Regions from separate parts of the Gracilibacillus sp. HCP3S3_G5_2 genome, predicted to be linked through region 2. Evidence: riboswitches for the same ligand, from Rfam matches in the RefSeq annotation. Region 2 holds a riboswitch; each other region holds the start of a gene.
The links. Region 2 has a riboswitch for S-adenosylmethionine ahead of ACTNEP_RS19665 (methionine biosynthesis PLP-dependent protein). Riboswitches for the same ligand answer to the same signal wherever they lie in the genome.

Region 1 (10,102 bases), on a different contig from region 2:
CTCGTTTTTTTTACACCAAATGCTGAAAACAGCTGTTTGCCCACTTCGATTAATTGTTGTTGAATCATTGCCTTTTCATCTTTCGTAAAACCCCTTACCATTTTACTACCACCTTTTGAATATATGAATATTTTGTATTTTTATTCATTATAACTAATATATTCTTTCATGTAAATATGATTATTCTATGTACGGTATTGTTACGAGAGCATATCGAGGATATTACCAATTTTTACAAAAAGTTTACTAGTAGTTTACTTCTTATTCATATCCTGTATGTATAGTGAAAGAGTGACCGAATTAAAGGAGGAATGACGAAATATGAAAAGAAAATGGACAAGCGAGTTGTCACTTCTTGTTATTTTATGTTTAGTTTTTTCAAATGTTTTTACATATGTTCCAGTTGCATATGCTAAAACTGATGAAGAACAAGAAGTTATAGTTGATGATGGAGAAATAGGATCACGTTCAATAGTGGAAGAACAATCCATTATCAAAAGTGATAATTTAGGAGAGGAGAAATCCGAGGAAGCTTCATCATCAAAAGAGGCGCAAATACATAAGGAAGAAATAGAAGAGAAAGAAGAGTCAGGAAAAGAAGATAAGCAAGCTAATGAAACACAAGCTACCAACAATAAAGAAGTAACGTCTGAAGAAAAGAAAGAAGCTTCGCAAGAGAAGCGGGCAGGTTCTGAAGAAGATGCAACATCTACCATCAAGGAAATGGAAGCGCAACCTACTATAGATTATCAAAGCCTTCCACCTCTTTTACTAACAGAAATTATGCCAAGTAATGATGGAGAAGACGACTTTGAATATTTTGAAGTTTATAATAATAGCGATCAAACTATTTTATTAGATTATTATACTATTGCATTACGCTACAAGGATGACAGTAGTGATGATGAAGCTTTTGAATTTCCTGAAGTATCCATATCTTCAGGTGAAACATTAGTGTTCTGGCGCAATCCAAAGCAATTGAGTGTAAAAGATTTTAATGGCCACTACTCGACAGACTTAACAGAAGAACAAATTGTTTCTTATCAGGGAACAGAATTTAATAACCGTGGAAATCATGAACTGGTAATAAAAGATGCACATGAAGAGATTGTAACTAGCAGCTATGAGGAAGAAGATATTGCTTCTGGTAAAGCTTTAACCTATCAGTTTCCAACTCAAGGAACTGAAATGGTACCTCTTTATGCAGTCGCTGACCCTACACCAGGGACTTTGGATAAAGATCAAATACCGGAAGAAAAAGTAAGCTCCGAAAAACTGGAGAAGTCAATAATTGAACATACACCAGTAATGGAAGCGCAAGAAGGTAAGTCAATAACAATTGAAGCCAAATTACCAAGTGAAGAGGGTAAAGTGAAAGGAGTATTACACTATCTTTCAGCAGAAGGATCGTTTAAACAAGTTAACATGAGCTTGGTTGAGGATAATGTGTATGAAGCTGTTATTAGCAGTGAAGACGTCATTACTAGTGAACTAGAATATTATATTTCAGCTACTAATCCACATCAGCGCGCAAGGTATCCTGAGGATAACAGGGAAATGGTTACTGTTGATATAAAAACAGTTGATGATTCTGATGAGGATTTTCAGCGATACCCTCACTTATTAATTACGGAAATATCGCCAAATACAGAAGGTGGAGGAACAGACTATTTCGAATATTTTGAAATATATAATAACACCAATCAGACTCTATACTTAAATCAATATGCACATATTTATTATTACACAGATTCCGGACGTGAACGACAATTTCGAGTTCCAGCAGTAGAAATTGAATCAAAGGAAACACTTGTTTTTTGGTACAATAATGGAAATCATTCATTGGAGGATTTCAATGCTCATTTTTCTACTAACCTTTCAAGTGAGCAAGTGATAGAAGTAACGGATCCTAATTTTCCAGGTTTTGCAAATGGAGGGAATCGTGCGTTGCTCTTAAGAGACACTTCCAATGAGGAAGTAGTATATGCAGAGTATGACGGAGCAGATAATGATAATACTGGTGCAGTTATTCAGTATAAATACCCATATGAAGGGACAAAAATGACAAAGTTAGAAACGTTGGCAGATCCTACACCAGGGACAATTAAATCTGAACAGGTTCCTGCAGAAGTAGTGATGATCGAAAAAAGGGAAGAAGACACCACTGCTCCAGTAATTAAGCATGAAGCTATTTCGTCAGTAGATGCTTTTTCACCGGTAACGATTGAAGCAGAAGTGACAGATGATCAGGCAGTTCCTGATGTTACACTTTTTGTAAAAAATCAAGATTCAGCATATCGAAGTTTGTCTATGGTGCCTGATTTAAGTAAACCAGATACTTATAAAGTAGAAATACCCGGCATCCATGTGGAATCAGATATAACGTATTATATTGAAGCTACTGACGGTGTTAATAAAACAAAAACAGAGCAATTCACCATTTCTGTATCCAAAAATGAAGTGGATACCCAATCATTACCCCCATTACTAGTGACGGAAGTCGTACCAGATTCTACAAATGTAGGCTCTGCGGATGGATATGAATTTATCGAGATTTATAACAATTCGGACCAAGACATCCCTTTTGAGCATTATAAAATACAATACCGTTATGGAAATGATCCTGCCAGTGATGTCATTTGGCCTTCTATCCCCGATGATGTTGTGATTCCTGCAGGTGAAACATTAGTATTCTGGATTATAAATGGGCAAAATAATCATAAGACTGTAGCAGATTTTAACGCTAATTATGGCTCTGATTTAATAGAAAATAAAAACATAGTCAGAATTGAATCAGCTGGAATGGCTAATGGTAGTATGCGGGGGCTAATTGTCGCTTCTAATATAGGACGTGAATATTCGATTGCCTATTACAATGATTTAGATACTTCTAATGATACTGCTCCTGATAAAGGAATAATTTATAAATATCCAACAGATGGAACAAATGTCATGCAAAAGATAAGTGCTGGTATCCTTGATGCTACACCTGGTGTAGTGGAAGATTATCAGGTACCAAGAGAGCCTGTTAAAATAAAACCAGATCATAGTGATCCAGTAATTGAAGATGTTACAAATATTGATGTAATCAACCAGACAAGTGACCTAAATGTCACAGCAGAAGCTTTTGACCAGGAGGAGTTAAAAACTGTTGCAATATATTACCGTACCAATAATATGGAGGAATATCGGAAATCGCTAATTGAAGAGCAGGAAGAGAAAGGAGTATTTACTTACCGTATTTTTGCTCCAGAGTTGATTGGCCAAGAGGAAATACAGTATTATTTTGAAGCTTCTGATGGCGTAAATACCTCAACAACAAACGTCCAGACTGTAAAAATTGAAAGTAATTTAGATACCAGCCCGTTACGCTTAAATATTGATGAAGGTCAAATTTTGAATGGAACATCTGTGTTAAGAGGAACGTCCAATGTTGATCAACCAGTTGATTTGAAAATGCGTATAGATGGGAACCAAGTACCATTAAGCTATCAAGCATTAGAACACGAGGCTTATTTTGCATTCGAAGTGAGTGGAATTAATACTTATTTTCAAAATGGTGTAACCATTGGAGATGAGGTCATTCATATTTTCGATGATTGGATGGCTCAATGGGAGACGATCACCGTGCCAATAGATCCTGACTATTTAGAAGTTGGTGAAAATACGATTACAATTCGAGCAGGAAATAAAGCAAGTCCTTGGGAAGGGGATCCTGGTGAAAACCGTGATGATTTTAACTTGCGAAATGTACGCTTAGTTTTGGCGGATGGTACAATTTTGACGGATCCCAATCATTCTGACCCTAATAATGTATTAGATATGGGGGATGATGGTACTTACCGGATTGCAGAGGACTTTACCTTTACCATTTCAAAAGATCATGCGCGTGCGATGGCTTATGTATGGGATACTACTGAAGCATTAGATGGCGAACATATAATAGAATTAACCGATTCAGATCAGACAATACAAAAAGTGGTCCGTGTTGACAATACAGCCCCTAGTATTGTAGCAACAGTTGAAGAAAATCAATCGTATAAAGGTGCTTTTACAATTGACGCGAGGATTAATGATGATGTTGCAGGGGTTGATAGTTATCATGCGGAGCTGGACGGAGAAAAAATAGTTTTTCCTTATGAAACGTCTTCAGGTGAACTATCGAGTGGAGAACATTTATTAATCATCACAGCTATAGATAAAGTAGGGAACCAAAGAAGTGAAGAAATAAGCTTTTATACCGTTGATGAAAATCCATCCGTTTCTGATAACCTAACCAACGTAAAAGACGGTGATCCTACATTAAGGCTTCGTGTAGAGGACCCTATGGGAGATAAACTAAAAGTTGGGTTCTACCAAGGCTTTCAATATAAACCATCTGATACAGAATCTGTAGTATCATACCAAGGTGGATCACCTGTAGAGCCACCACACACGAATGACGTTGGGGAGTCAGTACAATTGGATGAGCAGGAATTATCGCTAGTGTCTGAAAAGGACGGGAAGTATTTAGTGACAGACGCTACCAAGGAATTTCCCTATCATCGCTTTGACGTCACTTTAGATGATACGGTAAATGAAGATGATATAGTGGAACTAGAATGGAATGGTAACTCCTTAGAAGGTAGAAAAGTAACGATGTATGCTTGGAATTTTGAGACATCCAAGTGGGATATTATTGATTATCGAATTGCAGGTGAAGATGATTTTTCACTTAAAGGTAATGTAGACGTTGCTACCTACAGTAAAGCCCATAACATCCAGGTTTTAATCCAAGATGAAATACCAGTAAATCGAGACGAGTATGACTATACGTTTGTCTGGATGTCAGATACACAATACTATTCTGAAAGCTATCCACATATTTTCGAGCGCCAAACAGATTGGATTGTAGAGCAGCAAGAGGAAATGAAAATTGAGTATGTTTTCCACAGTGGTGATTTGGTAGATGAGGCAGATCAGGAGTATCAATGGCTGCATGCAGATGAATACATGAGAAAGCTTGATGACGCTGAAGTACCTTATGGTGTTCTAGCAGGAAATCACGACGTATTACAAAAAACAGAAGACTATACTGAATACTATAAATATTTTGGAGAGGACCGTTTCGCTGACAAGCCTTATTATGGTGGATCATATTTGAATAACCGTGGTCATTATGATTTGATCTCAATAGAAGGTAACGACTATATAATGCTATATTTAGGGTGGGGTATCGATGATGAAGGTATCGCATGGATGAATGAAGTATTAAGTCAACATCCAGATAGAACAGCAATCCTAACGTTCCATGAGTATCTTCAGGCAACAGGTACACGTCATCCACTTGGTGAAAAGCTATACGAGGAAGTAGTTATTCCCAATGAAAATGTTGTGGCAGTTTTAGCAGGCCATTATCATGAAGCACAAACATTAGTTGATGAAATTGATGACGATGGTGACGGGAACCCTGACAGGAAAGTATATCAGATGCTAGCAAACTATCAGGCTGGTCCCGAAGGCGGACAAGGTTATTTGCGGCTGTTACATTTTGATACGGATAATAATCGAATATTTGTAAATACTTATTCACCATACTTGGATGATTATCATTACTATGATACAGATGAATATCCAGGTAAAGATGAATTTATCATTGAACTCGATCTAACAGCAAAACAAAAACGTGTCGCAACAGATAGTTTTGCCGTTAATGTTTATACCAATAATGCAATTGGTACGGTAGAGGATTTAGCAAGTGGAGATATTGCTGAAGTTACATGGAAGGGGCTTACTGAAGGAGAGCAATATTTTTGGTATGCTATCGTTTCTGATAATTATACAGGTCAGACTCGTTCCCCAATCTGGTCTCTAGTAAAAGGAAAGGATAAGACATCAGAAAAAGAGCTTGGAAATGAAGATGAAAATCGTGATGAGCAGTCTGAAAATGAACGAGAATCACAAACTGATACAGAGCATGATTCGACGCATAGACCAGACTCAAATGGAGGAAATAGTGAACAGGGTTCAAAACAAGTATCAAAAAGTGATGAAGATCAAATAGCAGAAGGATCAGAAAAAAATCGAAACCAAGACGATACATTCCATAACAAGACGATTCATTTACCAAATACCGCTACTAACATGTATCAGTATTTAGCATTAAGTATCATCTTACTTCTGACTGGTGCCATCATATATTACAGAGCACACAGATCACGAAAACAAAATAAATTAATTTAACCAGAAAAAAGAGGAGATTGGGACATAACCTATTTTCTTAACATCAAATACGAACGATGCAATAAATATTATTGCGCAATATAGGGGATGCTTTTCACTAACTTACGTCTTATGATATCGAGTGGAAGGCATCCGCTCTGGCTGATCATTTCGCTTTTACCCATAGGGCATAAGTCAACATCTGTTCAAGCAAGCTTTCACAGTGTTTCCTATACCGAAGGGCATGCTCTTCAGCTAACTTTTGCAAAGAAGATCACTTTACAAAAGTGGATCTTTAGATCATGCTAATCCCTCAGAAGTCGAAACGATCGGCCTGCGCTATTTGAATAATCGTTTGGATTTTTGTGATTATACAGTTCTTTTGTTCCAGCCTCTTCTCTATCTGAGTAACAAGGAAAAAACAGAGTTATCTATTTTGATGTGCTAGAAACTAATTGACACTTACTAACGAATAGTATGTAGAAGCTATCATAGTTCTTTCTTGATAAACGATAAGCAAGATTTCAAGCATTCCTCCTATCCTATACACATCCTAAAGTTTTCCAAAAATAGGGTTGAATTTTCCAGGGAGATGTTGTATGATTGCTTTATGGTAAAAACTGCATATTTTCTTATCCAGAGAGGCGGAGGGATTTGGCCTAATGATGTCTCAGCAACCAGTCATGTATGACACGGTGCTAATTCCAATAGATAAGAGGATTGACTTTAGCTTATAATAAAGGCCTTCTTCTTATAGAAGGTCTTTTTTTACTGGGTAAGATATGCTAACCAAATTCATTTTTACTAGAGGAGAGGTAATATGACAACAAAAACAGTAACAGCTCCATTTCGAGCGGATCATGTGGGTAGCTTATTACGCCCAGAGAATTTATTGAAGGCGAGAAAAGATTTTAAGGAAGGTGTTATCACAAAAGAGCAATTACGTGAAGTGGAAAATAAAGAAATTGCTCACATCATCGATAAGCAGATTGAAGTAGGATTAGAGCTTGTTTCAGATGGAGAATTTCGACGTCGTTTCTGGCACACAGATTTCTTAGAACATTTGAACGGAATAGAAGGATATGTACCAGAAGTGGGATATATATTTAATGGAAATGAAGAGACGGAACGATACAATATTCGCAATACTGGTAAGATTTCATTTAATCTTGATCATCCATTTATCAAAGACTTTAAAGAATTTAACGCGCTAGTAGATGGACGTGCTGTGGCAAAGCAAACCATACCAAGTCCTAATCAGCTATTCAATAAGGGTATCCGTGATGTTAGCATTTATCCAGATATTGAGGATTATGCCAGCGATGTCATACAGGCATATCGAGATGCCATTCAAGCATTTTATGATGCTGGTGTACGTTATTTACAGTTTGATGATGTCTATATAGCAGGATTGTCTTCACCAGATATTCCATTTAATGATGGAGAATTTTCACGAGAATTCTTAATTGATCTTGCTTTACGAGTAGTAAATGGCGTATTAGAAAATAAACCGAGTGATCTTATTGTTACTACTCACCTATGTCGGGGAAATTATCGTTCGAATTGGGCTTTTGAAGGCAGCTATGATTTGATTGCCCCTACTTTGTTTGCGAAAGAAAAGGTAGATGGTTTCTTTTTAGAATATGATGATGAAAGATCAGGAGGGTTTAAGCCGCTAGAACACATTCCAGATGGGGGTGCAAAAGTGGTGCTAGGCTTAATAACTTCCAAAAATGGTGAATTAGAAAACAAAGATCAAATTAAGGCAAGGGTTGAGGAAGCATCGAAATATGTGCCACTCGAACAACTTTGCTTAAGTCCTCAATGTGGCTTTGCATCCACTCATCATGGAAACAACCTAACAGAACAAGACCAATGGAACAAACTTCAGTATGTTGTACAAATTACGAAAGAAATATGGGGTTGATCCTCCTAAACTTCTTTAGTTCCTAGTTTTATTAAGTAAAGATGATCGAAGAGGGAACCTTTATAGCATTTATTGCTGTAAAGGTTTTTCTGTCGTTTGGCAATAGGCTTAGATTTTGTTCGAGATGAGGTAGCAGAAAATCAACTAAGACGCTCAAAAGTTATTCATATCATTAAATGGACAGCCTTTTTGCTTTATTCTTGTTGGTACAGTGTGAATGGTAAATTTCCTCGGGTCTAATGTATCCGTTACTTCATCCCAAAACAATGGAGTTGCAACAGTTGCTTCGTCAGTCGCCCTTGTTGAATAAGGTGCAATAATTGTCTTACCTGGTGCGTGCTGTACATAGTCAATGTAAAGACGGTTGCCTCGTTTTTTCTTTAAACGTTCAATCGTAAAATGCTCTGGATCGGATTCAACTAACACATTAGCGGTTGCTTCCATTAAAGTTCTTGTCTGATTATACGTCATGTTGACCACTGGTATATGAATTTGTAAGCCCGTTCTTCCCGAAGTTTTGACAAAAGGTGTGAAGCCTTGATTTTCCATCATTTTTTTAATTAATTTTGCAGCTCTTACAGCATACGGGAACTGATCTAACGATGGCGGATCAAGATCGAAAACAATTTCTATAGGGTTTGTTTCTTTTATCGTGTTAAATGGAACATGAAATTCCAATCCACCATGATTACCAAACCACATTAAACTATGCAGATTCTGGCAAAGTATATCTGCTTCTCCATCATTACCTGCGATTGTTTGAATATAGGAAGGTGCATAGTCAGGTAAGTGTTTTTGATAAAAAGAGTGCTCGTGAATACCATCAGGATAGCGAATGACTGTTAGTCTTCGATCCTTTAACCCCCGTAATATAAAAGGTGCGATCCATCTTAAGTAACAGAGGAAATCCAATTTCGTGACATTTGGGAATAACTCTTTTTCTAAACGAGATAAACTAACCTCTTTTGGGAATTGTGCTAACCCCTCTTTAACCGTCTTTTGGTTACAATCTGTCGGATCAATATCAAATCGAAATTGGTGAAAAACTGGTTCGCGCAATTCCCCAGCTTCAGCATCGAGACAATTAATATCCATGCATATGGAAGGCTCTACTTTCCACGTTGTCTGATTTACTTTTTGACCATAGCGCTTAATAAAGGTTGTTAACGTATCTTTTTCTTGGCGTTCTAGTCCATTTTTGCATTTTCCAAGAATTTCAAGTGTTTCGTCCTGATAATAACTCAACTTGAAATAATCATTTTCGGTATTCCAGTTTGTAACTATTCCTGGAATGGTGCGGAAATTTTTAATTTTAAGCCATGTTTTACTTCGTTTTCCCTCTATATAAGGAGCTTTTCTATTTTTGACAACGATGCCTTCTGCTTGATGTAAATCAACTATTCCTAAGATGGTTTCCAAGTTTTCAAACGTAACTGCCTTTTGAATTCTTCCCATCCAATTGTCCGAAAGCGAAGATAATAACTGATCCCGTTCTAAGTAGTTTTTTTTTCGCAAATCTTGACCGCTTAGTTCCAGTATATCAAAGGCAATAAATGTTGCCGGCCGCTTTTTACTGTATCTATTGATATTTGTTTTTAATCTTGACCGCTTTTGCAGTTGACTAAAATCTGTTCGATAGTTACTGACCGTAATAACCAATTCACCATCAAGAAATAGTGGTAAATACTTTTTAAATCTGAAGGTGTGTGCTTGACACCATGAAATGATTTCAGGAAATGTTGAACTGATATTGTGGCTATTGCGACTCCATAATTGGGCCTCATCTTTTGTCCAATACAATCCACAACGATAGCCATCGTATTTTACTTGGTAAAGCCATTGATCTCCAATTGGTGCTTCATCTACAAGTGTTGGCAGCATCGGTTTCCACATAAGATAAACTCCTTTTACAATCACTAATCAGTAATATTTTTGACAAACTGTTGTATGATTATGTCCTAAAAAAGAAAAACT
Region 2 (10,102 bases):
GCTGATGATAAAACTCAAAGTTTGGTAACATTTGTTGCATATAAACAGCTGATAGTTGTTCTACCGGGTCGATTAATACATATGTACCCGCTAAACCTGACCAACCAAATTCTCCTATCGAACTGTTACTTCCGCCTTTTGTCTGGTCGATCATGACTCTAACACCTAAGCCGTAACCATACCCATTTTCATAATTCCAACCCAACTCTGGAAGTAACTCCTCTGGCAAATGATTTTGCGCCATTAATTGAATCGTATGCTTGCTTATGATCGAAATATTATCCATTGTGCCACCTAATGCTAAGCAATGGGCAAATTTTTGGTAGTCTGACAATGTTGAATGTAGGCCAGCACCACCACTTTCAAAAGCTGCAATCGGTTCAGCACTACTATCTAATCTTTTATTCCTTACTAATTCACCCGTTTCTTGACGATCATATAATGTTGCTAGCCGATGTTTCTTAGCTACAGGAACCTTAAAAAAAGTATCTTGCATACCTAGCGGTTGAAATATATGTTCAGCTAAGTACTCACCAAATGACTTGCCACTAACTTCTTCAATCAGTGCTCCTAGTACATCGTGACTAAGTCCATATTTCCAATGAGTACCAGGATGAAACTCTAATGGATTTTCACTTAATTTTTTTGACAACAATCGAAGTTTTGATATGTTACCGGATTGTTCTTGATCTCGGACCTCTGCCATTACTTGCCTTGTTAATCTTTCTACTTCCGTCTGTTCACCACCATATGTCAAGCCAGAAGTCATCGTGAACAAATCTTTAATGGTAATTTCTCGTTTCGCATTAACAAGTTGCCTATTTTCTAAAACTTGCATGTCCTTAAATTCTGGCAAATAACCTGACAAAGGATCAGTTAGCAAAATCTTTCCACGCTCAAGTAGTTGTAATCCTGCTACACAAGTTACAACCTTTGACATGGAATAGATACGATAAATCGTATTGTCATTTATAAATTTTTGCTTATCTAAATCTGCATAACCCATATAATTTTCATAGATTGATTGATTTTCTTTCACTACTGATAGCGCTACTCCTGCTGGCCCATTATTAATAAAGTCCTTTAATAAATCATCTAGTCGATTCTTTAACATAACCTTCCCCTCCTAAATTGTTATCGCTTTCTTTATTTTACCACAATAGATTGTCATTTGCTTTTTCTTACATGGTTGTTAATTTCTGATACAATGGAATAAGATTAGAGCAAAGGACGGTCACTTATGCCAAATAAAATGACAAAGCGCCCTCTCGTACTTGCTTCCCTTGTACTTTCTATGTTTATGGCAGCAGTTGAAGGAACCATTGTTGCGACTGCCATGCCTAATATTGTAGCCGATTTGGGCGGTTTTTCCTTGTATAGCTGGGTATTTTCAAGTTTTTTATTAATGCAAGCAGTAACAACGATGATATATGGAAAACTAGCTGACCTCTTTGGTAGAAAACCAATATTTATTATTGGGGTTATTATCTTTTTAGTTGGGTCAATTTTTTGTGGGCTTGCACCAACTATGGGAGCACTAATCGTATTTCGTCTGATACAGGGACTTGGAGCAGGTGCAATCCAACCGATTGTTACAACCATTGTAGGTGATTTGTATACCGTAAAAGAAAGAGCAAAAGTCCAAGGTTACTTAGCTAGTGTATGGGGGATCTCATCTGTTATCGGCCCTTTACTTGGAGGAATTATTGTTCAATTTATCGATTGGGCTTGGATTTTTTGGATGAATATACCGATTGGCATAATCGGACTAATAGGCGTCATTCTGTTTTTCCATGAAGAGGTAAATACAGAGAAGAAACACATAGATTATCTAGGATCAAGTTTGTTTTTTATTGCGATCTCCTGTCTGATTATTGTTTTTGTTCAAGCTGGAACAAACTGGAGTTGGATATCTTTTGAAGCCATTGGTTTATTACTCACTTTCCTAGTTTGTATGATCCTCTTTCTATGGCAAGAAAAAAAGACCTCCACACCAATGATGCCTCTATCGTTATGGAAAAATAAATTAATTGTCATTGCCAATGTTGCAACATTACTTTCTGGGATGATCACGCTTGGGCTTTCAAGCTTTTTGCCTACCTATGTCCAAGGAGTTATGGGAGAATCCGCTATTGTTGCAGGGTTTACTTTGAGTACTCTATCTATTGGCTGGCCAATTTCTGCCACCCTTGCAGGACATCTTGTCTTAAGGATAGGATTTCGTTCAACAGCTTTTGCAGGAGGGTTTGCATTATTACTAGGTACTTTTTTATTCTTTCTATTAGATGCAGATAAGGGACCAGTCTATGCCGGAATCAGCTCATTCGTAGTGGGGATCGGGATGGGGCTTTCCTCAACAACTTTTATTGTTTCGATCCAAAATACTGTCTCCTGGCGTGAACGGGGAGTCGCAACATCACTTAATATGTTTATGCGGATTATTGGAAGTGCAGTGGGTGCAGCACTTCTTGGTGGCATATTAAATATGCAATTAAATCATTACTACCAGCAAAAAGGAGAAGATTTAGAACCAACTAGTACAGACATGTTACTGGATGAAGGAATGCGCGAATCAATTGCTCCTGAAACATTAGCATCAATGCAGGATGGCCTAACCTATGCCTTGCATACTGTTTATACTGGATTATTTGTGATTGGAACCTTAACATTTGTTATTTTATGTTTTTTTCCAAAAGTAACGCTTGATAAAACAAAGTAGAAATGGAATTTACTAAAGGCAACGAGAATGTTCTTGCTCTTTAGCTGGTCACTTAGATGCCTTTATGTTAGTACGCTGTCATGGGGAATGAAATGTGTCACTTAGCTTGCATATTAAAAAGTCTGAAATACACCCGGACATTCTGATTCTAATGGATTGTAAAAGCAATGGCTTTGATAACGTCCTGCATTCCATTGACCAAACCATTGTGCTGGACAATTCCCTGCTGGCATAAAGAACCATAATGCATTGCTAGCGGGATGAGTACGTTCTCCATTGATTGCTCTTCTTGCTAATCGTATTTCTTGTTCCCTTGCTCTTTGATAAAAATATCCCTTTTGAGTTGCTTCAAATCCTCCGGGACTTTGAAAAACCATTCGATTAATTGAATTAATATCTTTAAAATCTAAACAACGTGCTCTCACTCGGTTAACCCCTACATTACCAACCATTAACATACCAAGCTGTCCATCACCTTCTGCTTCAGCTCTCATCAGTCGAGCTAATAGTCTAACATCTGCATCATTTGCTTTTATTACAGCCATACTAATACCTCCTTTATTCTCTTTATATTCAACGATAAAAAAAAGATGAATGTCCAAAGATAATCACGATATGAAAACCCTTTCATAATATGATATAATTATTAAGGAGGTGCTTTTGATATGAAACTTCGTAACTTTATTCTACACAACGATATCTTATTAATTCATGCTGATATTAATGATAATGACTATATTTTTACTGTCAAGTGGAGAACCCCTGAAAACAAAAAAGGTGGAGAATGGGAACTGAAATCCTATCTTAACAATTCTAATGGTAAAAAGGATTTATCAGATAAACAACTTCAACAATTTATAAACTGGATCAATCCTCAATGGGACTGGGAAAAAGATCAAGTACAATTAATGAAGGCCATTAAAAATGACTAGTTTTATAACTAGTCATTTTTTCTTTAGGTCAAAGCTTCAGTTGACTCCTTATACCAATTAATCTGCTTCTGAAGACGAACAACTTCTCCAATGACGATTAAAGAAGGATTGCTGATTTCATGTAACCTATCTGTAATTGTTTCTAAGTCAGCAACAATTGTTTTTTGGTGTGGGAGTGTGCCCCAATGGATGATAGATACTGGAGTTGTTTCACTTAATCCCGCCTTCCTTAACTTTTCGCAAATAACCGGAAACTTCTTGATTCCCATATAAAAACATAACGTATCCGCTCCGTTGGCAATATGACGCCATTGTTCATCAGTTTTAGTTTCTGGATTAGATCCATTAATGAAACTTACCGATCCACTCACATGACGGTGCGTAAGCGGGATCCCTGCATAGGCGGCAGCACTTATTCCAGAGGTGATGCCTGGTACCACTTCGTACGCTATCTTGTTCTGTTCAAGATGCAGCGCTTCTTCCCCACCTCTACCGAAAATAAATGGATCTCCACCCTTTAATCGTGTTACAACCTTCCCTTCTTGTGCATAATATACAAGTTGATCATTAATCTTCTCTTGAATCACTCCATGCTTTCGAGGTTGTTTGCCACAGAAGATCAATTCAGCTCCTTCTTTGACATTATCCAGTAAAGATGGATTCACTAATCTGTCGTACAGGATGACATCTGCTTCTTGTATTGCCCGTAGTCCTTTCACTGTTATTAATTCTTCATCTCCTGGTCCTGCTCCCACTAAATACACTTTCCCCATGTTGATCCCATCCTTTTTCTGTAATCGCTTTTGCTGGTTTTTCTCGTAATCCCACTAATATATAAGTGGCTAAAATAGTTAATGTTAATAATACAACTTGATCATATTTTTGTTTTACCATTACCTCTGTCAGTGCAAATGCAATAACTAATGATACAATAGGTGATGTAACCCATACTTTCGCTATTTGGTGTATTATTTTTTGTTTCCAGACATTTTTTAACTGGTTGCTTGCATTAATCCCGACTATCGCTGACGTTGTAACTTGTGTCATTGGTATCGGTATTCCTAATAACGAAGCCCCTAGCACCAATCCCCCAGTAGCACCAGAAATCACAATACCATTACCTAAAGAAAGTGATGTAATTTTTTTTGCATTCGTTTCTAACACACGCCCACCAAAGAAAATACTACCGGCAGCTACCACTAGAGCCATTAATGGTAATCCCCATTCCATCGAAAGGATATCTGCACCAACTAATGGACCTAAAGCATTTGCGACGTTGTTCATACCAGCTGCTATAGCTTCAAGTATACCAGTTAATAATAATAATAATGTTAACAGTTTTAAAGGAGGTCGATAGCTAACCTTTCGTAAAAGTGCTTTGCGTGCTTTTTCAAATATTAGGGTAATCATAAAGGCTGCAATAGGTACAATGAGCCAAAAAGAGACTATTATCAATATATTATGGACATGTAATTGTTGATAACTTAATCCTACTCCAATTATTGCGCCCACGGTGACTTCACTAGTAGACAAAGGAATTCCGATATAGTTAGTGACTAATAATGTAACACCCGAAACTAATAAAATAATACAGGCAACCTTAATGTCAAAGATTTCCTCAGCGATAATACCTTTCCCTAAAGTATTGGTAACATGTTGTCCACCAAGGACTGCACCAGTAAGTGCACCTAATCCAGCAATAATCAAGGCATACTTACGTCGCCTGATTACTTTAGTACCATACGTAATACTCATGCTAGCTGCTGATCCACTTGCACCAATGTTAAATGCAAAGAGACAAGCAGCTAAAATAGCAACGATAACTAACATTCAGATCCCAACTTTCTCCTCTATAATCCTATCACTCCATTACTTATATACCAATAGGAAAACTCGGATTAATGTAATAAAAATGCAGACACTCGCATGGAAGTTTGCGACTGCACTCGAAGTTACATATTCCTGGCCAGTATTTCTTATTTATATAAACACAGAAAACTCCTACTTGACGATGAAGTAGGAGTTTGCCTCTTATCTGCCAAGAAAAACCTGCTGGATGTAGCACAGTACTTTTCAGCCTGTTGCTGAGAATTCACAGGGCCAGGTCCCTCCTTCTCTCTTGATAAGACAATATTATATTTTCATTTTTTTCCAAATTTTAATGTTGTACATAATATAAGTCATTCCTGCATAATTGTCAATAGATTCCAAATAATTATTTTTTAACATTTAACCTTGTAATTATTTCCTTTTTATTATATGATGATTGTATTAAATTTCCATATAAATTAAATATCTTATCAAGAGAGGTTTAGGGACTGGCCCGATGACACCTCAGCAACCAGCAATATGCATTGTATGGTGCTAAATCCAGAAGGTACATTACCGAAGATAAGAGAATGCAACCTTAATCAAAGGGGTCTTCTACTTATCGAAGGCCTCTTTTTCATTAGAAAAAAAGATAAACAGAAATCTCCGAGCTCTGAGTGCCGAAACTAGATGGCTTCCCTATTTAGCTTTGCAAATTGATAAAATGGTAGCCTTATACCTTACTATGTTTCAACTGAGGCACTCTATGCTTTTTACGAAAGGATGTTGCTAAATGAAAAATATTGAAACGATCCTTGCACAAATAGGAAACCGTAAAGATCAGCGTACTGGTGCAGTAGAAGCACCCATTTATTTCTCAACAGCGTACCAACACACTTCACTCGGACAATCAACTGGTTACGATTATACTCGAACTGCAAATCCGACGCGTGAAATTGTCGAAGAGGCAATTGCAACTTTAGAAAGAGGTGTAAAAGGATTTGCATGCTCATCAGGGATGGCTGCCATTCAGTTAGTTTTCTCCTTATTCAAACAAGGCGACGAAATTATCGTATCCGAAGACATTTATGGAGGAAGCTATCGATTATTTCAGCATTTTCAAGCGTCTTATAACATTAAACCAGTATATGCCAATCCAAAAGAAATGGAACAACATATAAACGAAAATACAAAGGCTATTTTCATCGAAACTCCAACTAATCCACTATTAATGGAAATAAATATTGAGAATTTAGCCACACTTGCCAAAAAACATCAGCTGCTGCTAATCGTGGACAATACTTTTTACACACCATATTTACAGCAGCCTTTAACACAAGGTGCAGATATTGTCATTCATTCTGCTACCAAATATCTAGGAGGACATAATGATGTACTGGCAGGCCTTGTCATTGTAAAAGATGCAAACTTAGGTGATCAATTAACCTATCTTCATAATGCCATAGGGGCTGTATTATCACCCATGGATTCGATGCTCTTAATAAGAGGTATGAAAACATTGTCACTTCGTTTAGCACAACAGCAGCAAAATGCTCAACAGTTAGCCGTTTTTTTAAAAGAATTACCACAGGTAGACGAAGTTCTTTATCCTGGAAAAGGTGCGATGATCAGTTTTCGTGTAGTAAATAATACTTTAATTTCTCCCTTTTTGGAACAGTTGCAAGTAATTTCGTTTGCCGAAAGTCTTGGAGGAGTAGAGAGTTTTATCACTTATCCAACTACACAAACGCATGCTGATATTCCGGAGGAAGAGCGGAACAAACGTGGAATTAGTGATACATTGCTACGTTTTTCTGTTGGAATTGAGAATGTAGATGATTTAAAACGCGACATAACACAAGCATTAGGGGGAGAATAAAATGAAACAGTCAAAAGAAACAACACTTTCACATGGTGGCAATCAACAAGGCTTTCATGAAAAACATACCGGAGCTGTGAATCCACCCATTTACGTATCCTCTACTTATCACCAACAACACTTTAATAAATTGGGTGATTATGATTATAGTCGGTCAGGTAATCCGACACGTGATCAATTAGAAACTATTATCGCCAAATTAGAAAACGGAACAGATGGATTTGCATTCTCATCAGGGATGGCAGCAATATCCTCTGCTTTTATGCTGTTAGAGGCAGGAGATCATATTATCATTTCGAAGGATGTCTATGGTGGTACGTTTCGATTCGTTACCCAATTATTAACGCAATTCTCGATTGGACATACGTTTGTGGATATGACAAATCCTGAAGAAATAGAAAAAGCTATTCAACCAAATACCAAAGTGATTTACATAGAAACTCCGGCAAATCCTTTATTACAAATTACCGATATTAATAAAGTTGTTCAGCTAGCAAGAGAGTATAATTGTTTAACTTATTTAGATAATACATTTATGACTCCATTGCATCAACAGCCATTAGATCTCGGTGTTGACATCGTGTTGCACAGTGCTACTAAATTTTTATCAGGACATAGCGATATTGTTGCAGGGTTAGCCGTTACAAAGAATGAGGAGCTTGCTGCTAAACTGAAATTCGTCCAAAACACGTTTGGTGCTATTCTAGGTGCAAAAGATTGTTATCAATTAATACAAGGAATGAAAACATTAGAGCCGAGATTTTCCAAAAGTGTGTCATCAGCAAGGATGCTAGCAGAATTTTTCCATTCTCATGATGAAATTGAACATGTCTATTATCCAGGCTTGGATCACCATCCTGGTGCACCGATACATGCCAAGCAATCTACCAGTCCAGGAGCTGTATTATCTTTTCTGTTAAAAGATAGTGTCGATCCCCACCACTTCGTCGATCAATTATCGATTCCTGTGTTTGCCGTAAGCTTGGGTGCCGTTGAATCGATTTTATCTCATCCAGCTACAATGTCACATGCGGCAATGCCGATGAAGGAAAGAGAAGCTAGAGGGATAAGTGAACGTCTTTTCCGTTTATCTGTCGGGATTGAAAATACAGAAGACCTGATCGAAGACTTTAAAAATGCCTTATCAGTAAAAACAGGCGTATGGTAGAAAAACTGTCTATTTCATGATAATTCAGCGAACAAGTGATATCTTTCTTCCACTCTTACACAAGAATGGAAGAAAGGCACTTCGCAGTTTTTCGAGGTTCTTTTACAAGAAACTTACTATCCGCTGACATCGGGGATAAAAATTATCTATACTTTTATGTTTTTTACCTGTTAGTTTGTTAAAGCTAACAAAGCTATTTCCACTGCTTTATCCATTGCATTTTTCATCTGATCAGTGTGAGGATTATAGTCTTTTGATAAATCAGCATCAGCATATCCATCAATAGCAACAATAGCTCCTGCTTTTACATCACGAATACTAGCAATCGTGTACAAAGCAGCAATTTCCATTTCGACAGCTACTACTCCTGCTGCTTGATATTGCTGATGTGGAAATGGGGTAACCCCTTGATAAAAAACATCCAATGTTAATGTAATACCAGAAAACGTAGGGAAATTTATTTTTTCTGCTACTGCTAATAGATTGTTGGTAACCGATAAATCCGCTACTGCAGGGAAGCCCGATGGCACAATCTGACTGGTCAAACCATCTGTTCTTACTGCAGCTGTACTAATAACCAGACTACCCGGTTCTACTTGTTGTTGATAAGAGCCTGCAGTACCAACTCTGATCAGTTCTTCTACGCCACCTTGAATCAATTGTTCAAAACAAACAGCTGCTCCTGATGAGCCTACTCCATGGCTAACAACAGCAATATATTGTTTTTTATAATACCCAACATACGTATAATACTCACGATTCTTGCTTAAAAGCTGGTGGTTATCTAATGATGCAGCAATTAAAGCAGCACGATCAGGGTCACCACACACAATTGCTTTTTTGGGTAATTGATCGGATTCTACTTTTAAATTAGGTAAATACATCAATCATACTCCTTCTTTTGCCATTCATCTTCTGGCATATAAGCATCTTCAACAGAAAAACGTTGTTCTTTAAACGGATCTCCATAGTTATGAAAATCATTCCGCTCCCAGAATCCTTCTCGATCTTCTTCCATAAATTCGATTCCACGGATCCATTTTACACTTTTCCAGAAATATAAATGCGGTACAATTAAGCGAAATGGAAAACCATGTTGCGGAGTCAATGGCTGGCCTTCATAGCTATGAGCAATTAAAATATCATCTTTTAATAAATCCTCTAGCGGCATATTACTTTCATAGTCATAATCACCGTACACCATTACATGTTTTGCGTTCTTTTTTACACCAATTTCTTTTAAAAAGTCAGTAAACTTAACACCAGTGAAATTATTATCAAATTTAGACCATCTCGTTACACAATGAATATCACGAACGATTGTTGTTTGTGGTAATTTCATCAGTTCATCATAACTAAATACTCTTTCTTCCTCTACCTCGCCAAATACTCTTAATGACCACTTTTTGATATCATACTCGGGTACTTCTCCTTCATGAAGTATCGGAAATTTTTTAGTTAATGTCTGACCAGGTGGTAAGCGGTCTCCGTATTTCTCATTGCGAGGTGGTACTTTAGCTTTTTTTAATCGATCTGCTTTTTTCACTGTGATCCCTCCTGTAATTATCTTAAACTACTTTGACTATTCTTTAAAT
Region 3 (10,102 bases), on a different contig from region 2:
CATTACTTGCAAGTCCAGATACTAGCCATGGATACATCATCCAAGCTGTGTTGGTATACCAGAACAACACATCTTCAGCGTGAACGTTACAATGTAATTGATGTTCTTTGACATGTTGTAATAATGTTCCACCAACAGAGTGGACAATTGCTTTTGGTAATCCTGTTGTACCTGATGTATATAAAATATATAAAGGTTCACGAAAGCCGATTCGTTGATATTGAGGTGTCTTTGCATCATTATCCATAAAAGATTGCCATGTTATGGCATCCGTTAGTTCTCCCGCAATCGTTACTACATGCTTGATACTTTTAATCTGCTCAACTGTTTCTTGTACTTTTTCTGAAATGTCAAAAGGTTTTTGTTTATATTGATAGGTAAGATTTGCAAACAGAACTTTCGGCTGTACTTGACCAATCCGATCAATAATTCCTTTCGCACCAAAATCGGGAGAGCAAGACGTCCATACTGCGCCAAGCGAGGTTGCTGCAAGTAGTGCAACGAGTCCTTCAATATTATTAGTAGTAATACCAGCTACCCTATCACCTTTTTTCACGCCTAGCTGTTGTAAGCTATACTGTGCTTTTGCTACTTGTACTCGTAAATCCTTAAAGTTAATTTGTGATGTTACACCGTTCTCGTCTGCTTGGTAGGCAGCAACTTGATCATCTCTACCTCTTAATAGATTTTCAGCAAAATTCAAACTAGCATCAGGGAAAAAGACTGCATCAGCCATTGAGTCTCCTGGGACATAACTTGTTTTACCTTTTTCTCCGATAACCCCGGCATAATCCCATACTCCAGACCAAAAATCTCCAATATTTGTAATCGACCAGCGGTGCAGCCTTTCATAAGGAAACAGTGGTTGATTGACAGATTTAGCAAAAGCTTTAAGATGTGTTTGCTCAATATCCTTCTCTTTAGGTTCCCATAATACAGCGCTTTTTTTCACCATTGTCTCCGTTAGCATCGTTTTCCACCTTCCTCTACTACCTCAATAAGTATAGCGATACCTTGACCACCGCCACCACATAAAGCAGCGATTCCTTTCCCCCCACCCTGTCGTTTCAAAGCATGTGCCAAGGTTACGATTAAACGGAAGCCAGTGCCTCCAAGCGGGTGTCCTATTGCAATTGCTCCTCCATTTATATTTACTTTGTCATAATCAATAGCTAGGTTCTGACAGCTGGCAATTACGACGCTTGCAAATGCTTCATTTATTTCAAATAAATCAATATCATTTACTGTCAAATTCTGGTTAGCTAATATCTTTTGGATGGCATCTGCTGGTTTCGTGTGTAAACTAGTATCTGGACCAGCTGTTTCAGCCCAATCAATGATATAAGCAAGTGGTTCTGTCTCCATTTGTTGGGCTTGCTCTAATGTTGTCACAACACCAAGGCTAGCCCCATCTGTCATTTGTGAAGCATTGCCAGCTGTAATGGTTCCACCTTTCGTAAAAGCTGGTTTTAATTTTGCTAATGTTTCTACTGTTGTCTCTGGCCGGATTCCTTCATCCTCTGTCAACACTCCATCAATCGGTAGGATTTCGTCCTGTAATAAACCTTGTTCAGACGCCTTTGCTGCTCTTTGCTGAGATAGAGCGGCAAATTGATCTTGTTCTTCACGACCAATGTCGTATACAAGATTATATTGTTCTGTTAATACTCCCATTGATTGATTGCTTAAAGAACACCACAGTCCATCATGTAGTAGTGTGTCTGTTATTGTTTGGTGTCCCATTCCCTTGATCGACCGAGTAGGGATAACATGGGGAGCATTTGACATCGAATCAAAACCACCAACAATATACGTACTACCTTCTTCTAATTTAATGCGACGAACCGCATCAATAACAGTGGCAACTCCCCCAAGACAGACGTTATTAAGTGTGATTGCTGGTGTGTTGGAGTCGAGTCCTGCTTCGTGTGCAACTTGTCTTGCAGGATTTTGTCCTTGGCCAGCCTGAATAACTTGTGCTAACAATACCCCATCTATGTATGGAATCATAGGATATTTCTCGATTAAATATTTCAATGACATACTCGCTAAATTTACAGCTGTAAATTCTGAGAGTGCACCGTTCCATTTCCCGAAAGGTGTACGGATACCGTCTAAAATAACAATCGACATACGAGATTACTCCTTTTTCAAATAAATTTTTCGATAAATGAAAAAGCCCTCTTCGATAAAAAGAGGGCTTAACTGCTCTTCTTATCTTTCAGGATTTCTCCTGTTGGAATTAGCACCTTTTAAGCATTGCTTAATGGTTGCCGGGTTTCATTGGGCCAGTCCCTCCACCTCTCTTGATAAGCTATCACCTATTCATTTTTTAGCGAATCACTGCTTAACTTGCTCGCTTCCTTCCATCTACAATTATTCAAGGAGAAGAAATAGATGCAAGCAACAAAATCATTTATAACAATAAAAAATCTCCCTACCTACAAATAGAGATAGAGAGACGTAAATGAACATTAGGAATCTCTTATCTCTTCTAAGTAAAATCTACTTAGATGGAATTGGCACCTATATTAAGTAAAAAACTTAATGGTTGCCGAGGCTTCTTTGGGCCAGTCCCTCCACCTCTCTTGATAAGACAAGATTATTATATTTTATTTTTTAAATCCAAGTAATATACTACACTTTAGCATGCTTTCGTTAAAATTGTCAATATATTTCGACAATATTTTATATACTATTTCAGCCATTCCTCAGCTAAAACTCCGTATACAATATGATCAACATAATGATCGTATAACCATTCACTACTTCTGATATGCCCTTCTTCCACAAATCCCAGCCTTTTAGGGACACTTCTGCTTTTTTGGTTGTCAACCGCAGCTCTAATTTCTACTTTATTTAATTTTAATTCATGAAAAGCATAATCTGTTAATCCTTTCGCTGCTCTTGTCATAATTCCTTTTCCTTGGTATTCGGCACCAAGCCAATAGCCGATATACGCAATCTTATTGGACCAGTCAATGCTATTATAACCGGCAACCCCGACAATTTCATTTTTATATAAGATGACTGTCGTTAAACTCTTATTGTCGGCGAACCCTTTTATACTTGATTGAATAAAAGCTTTTGTATCTTCTACCTTTAAGGTTGTATCAACCCAAGGTAGCCATTCCCGTAAATAGTCTCTTGAATTTTCAGTTAATGCAAATACTTTTTCTGCATCTCTCAAATCAATTAGTTTCAAGGCTAAATCTTCATCAAGTCTGTTTACAAACAAGTTACATCCCCCCAATTAGTAAATTGAAAATATTTTAACAGAAGGGGAAGTTGTATGCTAGTACTTTTTTAAAAAATTCACCCAAAAGTGGAATGGGCAAAATAATGGAATATAAAGTAAAATCAATGCTATATCATCGCTTCGTCAAAATACTTTCCTCGGACACGGCTTTACTAACCGAACGGCTTACTTTTTTCATTACTTTCTATTTATCTTTGACACGATTGATCATTTCGTTATTATAGCTTGTCACCTCTGATAAAGTAAGACTATGATTAATAGAGGCTTACAGACGTTTAGTACCCTGATAAAATAGACATTAAAACAACTCACAAAATCGTGCACAGATTGTGAGGAGCATGATTTTCTGCTATGTTACTCTTTCATTAATGGGAGGTTTCGTAAATGGATTCTTTAAAACAAATGAATGAAGCGATTGACTATTTGGAGGAGCATTTGACAAGGACAATTGACTTTAAAAAGGTTGCACAGATTGCGCAATGCTCGGAGTACCATTTTAAAAGGATGTTTTCTTTTTTAGCAGGTGTACCACTGTCTGAATATATTCGTCGACGACGTATGACATTAGCAGCACTCGAATTAAAAGATGAACAGACAAAAATTATAGAGGTCGCATTGAAATATGGATACTCCACATCCAATTCCTTTGCTAAGGCGTTTCAGCAAGTTCATGGTCTAATGCCTTCAGAAATGAAGGAACAAACTCATTCATTAAAAGCTTATCCAAAGTTAACCTTCCAATTAACTGTTAGAGGAGTGAATGAAATGAATGTACGAATTATTCAAAAAGATGCTTTTTCTATTGTCGGTATAAAAAAAAGAATGAAAGTACTGGACAATGATGTTGATCCAGAAGTAAGTAAACTTTGGGAGAAAACAACAGAGGTAACATTAAAAGAGTTAGAGAAACTTTCTAATCTTGAACCAACCGGGCTACTTCATGTGCTTGCAAATTATTCAGATGATGAGGAAATTGATTATTATTTTGGGGTTGCCACTACGGAGAATGCCTCCCCTTCCTATGTCCATTTGAAGATACCAAAACAAACGTGGGCTATATTTAAAGTAAAAGGAAATTGGGAGGATGTCCAGTCAGCCTGGGAACGTGTATATAGTGAATGGTTCCCTTCTTCCAATTATGAACATAGTGGAGCACCTGAAATCCTAAGTAGCAAAGACGAAGAAAGTGAAATTTGGATTCCAATTGTTAAAAGTGAATCGACAAATGAAGAATAATGATAAAGGGCTTGGAACTTTCCAAGTCCTTTTAGCTCAGACATTATGCATAAGAGGAAGCCGAAGTACTTCTCACGCCCAGTTTTTCCTTACTAGATCAAGGTCTCATTCATGGAGTTCCATTACAACTTGTCGGATTTTTACTAATCAACTTTGTCGCACCAAATGCAATCCAAAATGCAATGAAAGACGTAAGAAGAGAAGAGGTAACATTACTTCTCGTAATTTCTATGTAAGATAATAAAGAGGAGATTTCTTCCCAAATGATGTTTGGAGAAAAAAACATGGTTAACAACATACCTGATAAAATTTGCAGGACAAAAACAGCAAAAATAAAACACACTGCAAACAGCATCATAAATTTCTTCAACGTAAACCCTCTTTCCATTATTTTATCATTCATTCAAGGAAACTACTTCACCGCTTATGGCATGAACTGCATCATCACAATCTAAACCTCCACATAATATATATTGCATTTCCTCGAAATCATACACATAACGTGGCATTAAGCGAAACTTTTCTTTTAATTTGTGATATGCTTCTTCTTTCGATATCCGCACTTCTTCAGGTTTTTCAAACGCATCAAACATTTCTAGCATATCGCGGTTATCTATAAAATTGACTACTTGTTTACGGTTTGGATCTATGAAAAGAACTAGTTTCCGTGGAAAAACAAGCTTTGTAGCTTCTTTTAGCTTCAAGGTCGCAACAATATATCCTTTCTCACGATGAAGTGTTTTTAATAGCCATTTACCTGCATCATCTGCATAAGCCTTTCGTAGATAAGTCTTAACTGCTTGTACACATTCTTTTTCTTCGTCGGGGCTGATTGGAATAGAATCAGGCGATGGCTCACGTGAAAATGCTTGTTCTAGTGTAGGATTTTCATCCAAATCAAACTCTTCTCTTTCAAATGATTCATCAAGTGGTTTCTGCCAATCGAGCACCTGATTCACTTTTAGAAAAGGTCCCCTGTCATCCTGCCTGAAAAATGGTATGGTCCCCATCTTATCATTTGAAATATAGATTTCTTCGACTGCATACACAGGATTTAACTTCTCTTTTTCAAAGGAAGGGAAGTATACCAACTTCAACTGTTCTTTTACTATTTCTTCTACCTCTTGAAGAGAGAGTTCATATTTTTCTTCTCTCACTATCGTCAAAGGAGGAAAATAGCCGTGAACAGAAAACAATGTCAGACGCCCTTTATGATCCCATTCAACACTAATGAAGCCAGCAGGTGAAACAGGAGTACCGTTAATACATTCTTCCAATTCAAGTATATTTTCCGCTTCTTTTTTTAGTTGAAAATGCCTTTCATATTTTAATCCAGTTTCATTTTCAATCCAATCAATGATCGAATTCGTATTGCAATCGTCAAATCTTACACCCTTGTCAGCGTATGTCTTCCCTCCAACAAAAACAATACTATTAAATTGTTGATTGTGAAGGTCGACTTCCATAACTGCTGTACCTTCGGGATTGAGATCATCCTCTTCATTTACCGATATATGCTCAGGAAACCACTCCATACTTAATTTATACTCCGTTTCGTTGAAGATATTAAGACTTCTGTCAATACTATGTCGTTTCAGCCAATAATTATCCAGTCCAAATTTAGTTTGAGCTAAATCGATTAATTGTTTTATTCTTGCATCCAATGATGGCCACCTCTTTTCTGCCACTTATAAACTGCCTCTAAGAATTTAACACCTTTTTCCCTGTTATTTATTATACGAAATATAATTCCCATTCGTTTCATTTTTTCATAGATTTCCTGTTACAAATTAATGAATAAGAGCGTTACTTAAAGAAGTATCGCCCCTAGTTAAACAATATTTTTCGTTTTCACCAACACATTTGTCTATATTTTGGTAATATGGCAAAAATGGTGATAGTATTTACATATCACAATGGTATTGAAAGTAAAGATAAAGCTATAATTGGGTATAATACATAAAAAAAGGGAGATAAAAATAATGGATTCATCCAAACGATTTTTGAAGTTTATTGGCGGTAAAAAAATCTTTTATATATTAGCCTTTTTCATCTTAATTGGCATTACTATTTTCATTTATTCAAAGATTTCTTTTATCTTTCATCCATTAAAGGTTATTTTATCTACATTAGCCCCGCCTGCGATTTTAGCCTTTATTGCATACTATTTATTGAATCCAATCGTAGATCTTCTAGAGCGCCTACGTGTGAAGAGAATATGGGGCATCATCTTACTGATTCTAGGTATTAGTGGGGCATTGACCGGCATTATTTTGTTAACTGCACCATCTATTGAAGCACAGGTGAAAGATTTAGCAGAGAATTTCCCATCATACTTAAATCAACTTGGAAATGGCCTATCAACATGGGTTCAAAATTCCTTCTTAGGCCCCTATTATGATGAAGGCTATCAATGGCTAATGGACAGATTGGGAGAGCTCCCCGAGATACTCGGAAGTTATATTACTAGTGGATTTCAAGGCATTCAAAATATCGCAAGTACCATTACAAGTACAGTCGTGTCTATTATTACTTTTCCATTCATTTTATTCTTTCTATTAAAGGATGGAAAAAAGTTTTACCAATTTTTCATTAAATTATTTCCGCCAAAGCTTCGTGATGATATGAAACAAATTCTATCAAATATGGATACGCAAGTCGGGTCCTACATTCAGGGTCAAATTATTGTGGCAACCGTTATCGGTATCCTGCTATTTATCGGTTATCTGATCATTGGACTAGAATATGCATTTACCTTGGCAATTGTTGCAGCAGTTACAAGTGTTGTCCCTTATTTAGGTCCAACGATAGCCATTATTCCTGCAATCATTATCGCTATCGTCAATTCACCATTTATGCTACTAAAGCTGGCTATTGTATGGATAGCAGTACAATTTCTAGAAGGAAATTTTGTTTCACCTAATGTTATGGGGAAAACCATGCAGATTCACCCGTTAACCATTATTCTTGTTCTACTTATTGCGGGAAACCTGTTCGGTATACTAGGTGTCATACTTGGTATTCCGGGTTATGCTATTGTAAAGGTGATCGGAACCTATCTATTTAATAAATTCAAGAAACGATATAATAAATACTTTGGTGAAGATCGTGGCTACTATGAAGTGGAAGATTAATGAAAGCAGCTGTTTTTCTTTGGATAGAAAGCAGCTGCTTTTTTGCTTGCTTTACATGGTTATCGATATCTGTGATGAATTGGTTGAAATAATTGTTCATTAGCGTTTCTGACAAGAGAAAAATTGTCTACATTATAATGACCGTGAAGAATTTCATTATGATGCTGAATGATTTGCTGTGCAGTTAAGTGTTTGGAATTAGATGTAGAATGACCATTACCCACAAGTGTTACATCAAAGTGATTGATTGTTGCCGTTCTAACAGCTGTATCAATGCAATGCTCTGTCTTACACCCCATTATCACAAGATGTTCTACATTAGAATGATGTAAATGTTCTTTTAAAGGAGTACCATAAAATGAATTAGTAGCTTCTTTGTCAAATATCAACGCCGTGGTTGGCACGTTTATATCTTTGTGTATCTGAAACCCTGGACCTTCACCACTGGCAACATCTAAATCTCTTATAAAAACAATTGGGATTCTCTCATCTAACGCTTTTTGAATAACTGTATTAATATTTGCAATGATTCGTTCTTTATCAAACACCCCTTTTTCTTCAGAACTTCCTTCCATTAAGTCTTGCTGAGCATCGATTATCAATAACGTTTGCCTCAATAATTCTCCTCCTTAGCTATTAGAAACCATTAGTCGTAGTGCCCCATGAAAAAATGGCATATTCCTATGAGAACCAAACTTTTCATCCCCTTTTCCTGATATCGTATGTGTAGCCATGGAAGCATCGAATGATCTTCATCAAAAGTTTAGGAACCTGCCGTTCCAATAACTGCAGGCACTTTATTAGATGCTGGATGGCTCCATCGCAACAATATAACGATTATTAAGCTTATAAGATCCACTACCAGCATCAACGTTATGCACCGTTTGTGATGAACCAAGAGCTTCTATAATATATTGGGAAATCCTTGCGTCTGTGGCATATTTCTTACCGTGCATGTCTTAGTTAAAACTAGGTTTTCTATATCCATCGTATTACCCCTTCTTTAATACAACTACTTAATAAAACGGATATGCTTTAATTGCGTTTTTATTCTATCTAGCTTTTTCTTGCATTTGTTTCTGTTGTCAGGGAGTAATTCAATGTTTGATTTGGAAGCAATAATTTCTACTACACTTTCAATTGACATATGATCAGTGTCAATCCGGTGTTGAAAAATATCGTTGGCTAAACCTTTCATACATCTACCTATCTGTTGTTCAGCCCATGAATCTTTTCTTTCACCTCTTTTTCTTAATCTTTTCTTTAACGTTTCTTCCGATGCCCATAATACAAAATCATGTACTGTGACACCATCATTTCTTAGTTTGCCTATGATTTCTTCAAAATACTGCGGATTTACAATAGTCATTGGAGCAATAATCACTCCGTCATACTCACTATCTAAGTATTTCAAAGTAATATAATTTAGCTCGCGCCAAATACTGTAATCCTGAAAATCCTTTTTACATATATTCTTAGGTATATTCTTATTTAGAAAATAACCGATGTTTTCTGGATCATACACAAATGAATGAGGGATTCTTCTATGTAATTCATATGATGTTTGCGTTTTTCCTGCCCCAAATGCTCCATTAAGCCAAATAATCAATTAAACCACCTACTTCTTGCTCCTATATATAAATGAGCATGATTTACTATTCTTTCTTTCGCCACAGGACAATCGCAGTAACTGTCATCCATAAATAAATAGAACCGTATAGTATTCTTTGTAAAAGTCCACCTGGAAGATTAATAAAGGACGGCTGATAAAAGAGAAAGACCAGTGAGCACGTGGTTAATAATGTAGAAATGTAAGTCCAAATTGCTAATATAGGCATTGTTTTATGAATGGCAATACCAATTAGTAGCAGTGCCGGAATTTGAACAACCATACCTGGCAACGCACCTAGAGTATGCCAAAGAAAGCTTACATCAGCAGGAAAAATCCCAGAAATGCTGTAGCTAAGTCCAAAGATTACAAGTAATCCTGTAGCTATTTTGGTTTTCTTACTATCAGGCCAAAATTGTTGTAAACAGATCGCTCCAACAAAAATAACAATGCCGGTGACTGTAAATGTCCAATTCATCAGTAAATGATAGGGAGAACAGACTTCATACGGTGCGAGTATATGTGTGTTTATACCACAAGTAGTTACACCTAAGTCACTCATAGGTTGTGTAAGAAAATTATAGGGAGCTGTCGTTGCTTGAATGACGAGGTACTCAATAGGAAAATACACACTTAATAAAATCCAACTTATAAAGCCTATTTTTATCGCTATTATGTATTTTCGAAAAAATAGAGCGAAGATTAATGCCAGAATAGTGATGACCATCATAAAAAAATAAGATAAATCCATCTTATTCTCCTCCTTCTTTATTTAAAGAGTGGGTGACTTACAGGTTCATAACCGTGATGAACTCCCCCTTTTATCTTAGCATATAATTACCCTCATTTTTGATAAAAATAGAG

Region 1: linked by a shared signal. The riboswitch ahead of ACTNEP_RS05595 (5-methyltetrahydropteroyltriglutamate--homocysteine S-methyltransferase) and the one ahead of ACTNEP_RS19665 (methionine biosynthesis PLP-dependent protein) in region 2 are both predicted to bind S-adenosylmethionine.
Region 3: linked by a shared signal. The riboswitch ahead of ACTNEP_RS12010 (acetyl-CoA C-acyltransferase) and the one ahead of ACTNEP_RS19665 (methionine biosynthesis PLP-dependent protein) in region 2 are both predicted to bind S-adenosylmethionine.

What each region holds. Positions count from the first base shown of each region.
Region 1 is NZ_JBQHXU010000003.1:117,096-127,197, reverse strand. It holds gene ACTNEP_RS05605 (TetR/AcrR family transcriptional regulator) at 1-101, opposite strand, end outside; gene ACTNEP_RS05600 (lamin tail domain-containing protein) at 322-6,222, shown strand; SAM riboswitch class I at 6,831-6,919, shown strand; gene ACTNEP_RS05595 (5-methyltetrahydropteroyltriglutamate--homocysteine S-methyltransferase) at 7,022-8,128, shown strand; gene ligD (DNA ligase D) at 8,282-10,021, opposite strand.
Region 2 is NZ_JBQHXU010000020.1:7,709-17,810, forward strand. It holds gene ACTNEP_RS19635 (serine hydrolase domain-containing protein) at 1-1,114, opposite strand, end outside; gene ACTNEP_RS19640 (MDR family MFS transporter) at 1,241-2,719, shown strand; gene ACTNEP_RS19645 (cell wall hydrolase) at 2,833-3,264, opposite strand; gene ACTNEP_RS19650 (hypothetical protein) at 3,385-3,651, shown strand; gene cobA (uroporphyrinogen-III C-methyltransferase) at 3,675-4,424, opposite strand; gene ACTNEP_RS19660 (anion permease) at 4,384-5,481, opposite strand; SAM riboswitch class I at 5,680-5,780, opposite strand; SAM riboswitch class I at 5,946-6,049, shown strand; gene ACTNEP_RS19665 (methionine biosynthesis PLP-dependent protein) at 6,254-7,339, shown strand; gene ACTNEP_RS19670 (aminotransferase class V-fold PLP-dependent enzyme) at 7,341-8,507, shown strand; gene ACTNEP_RS19675 (nucleoside phosphorylase) at 8,678-9,391, opposite strand; gene ACTNEP_RS19680 (sulfite oxidase-like oxidoreductase) at 9,391-10,053, opposite strand; gene ACTNEP_RS19685 (ABC transporter permease) at 10,071-10,102, opposite strand, start outside.
Region 3 is NZ_JBQHXU010000007.1:137,178-147,279, reverse strand. It holds gene ACTNEP_RS12015 (acetoacetate--CoA ligase) at 1-970, opposite strand, end outside; gene ACTNEP_RS12010 (acetyl-CoA C-acyltransferase) at 964-2,133, opposite strand; SAM riboswitch class I at 2,212-2,316, opposite strand; SAM riboswitch class I at 2,483-2,598, opposite strand; gene ACTNEP_RS12005 (GNAT family N-acetyltransferase) at 2,696-3,238, opposite strand; gene ACTNEP_RS12000 (AraC family transcriptional regulator) at 3,644-4,495, shown strand; gene ACTNEP_RS11995 (hypothetical protein) at 4,605-4,865, opposite strand; gene ACTNEP_RS11990 (hypothetical protein) at 4,891-6,183, opposite strand; gene ACTNEP_RS11985 (AI-2E family transporter) at 6,478-7,629, shown strand; gene ACTNEP_RS11980 (isochorismatase family protein) at 7,689-8,246, opposite strand; gene ACTNEP_RS11975 (AAA family ATPase) at 8,642-9,238, opposite strand; gene ACTNEP_RS11970 (DUF998 domain-containing protein) at 9,285-9,989, opposite strand.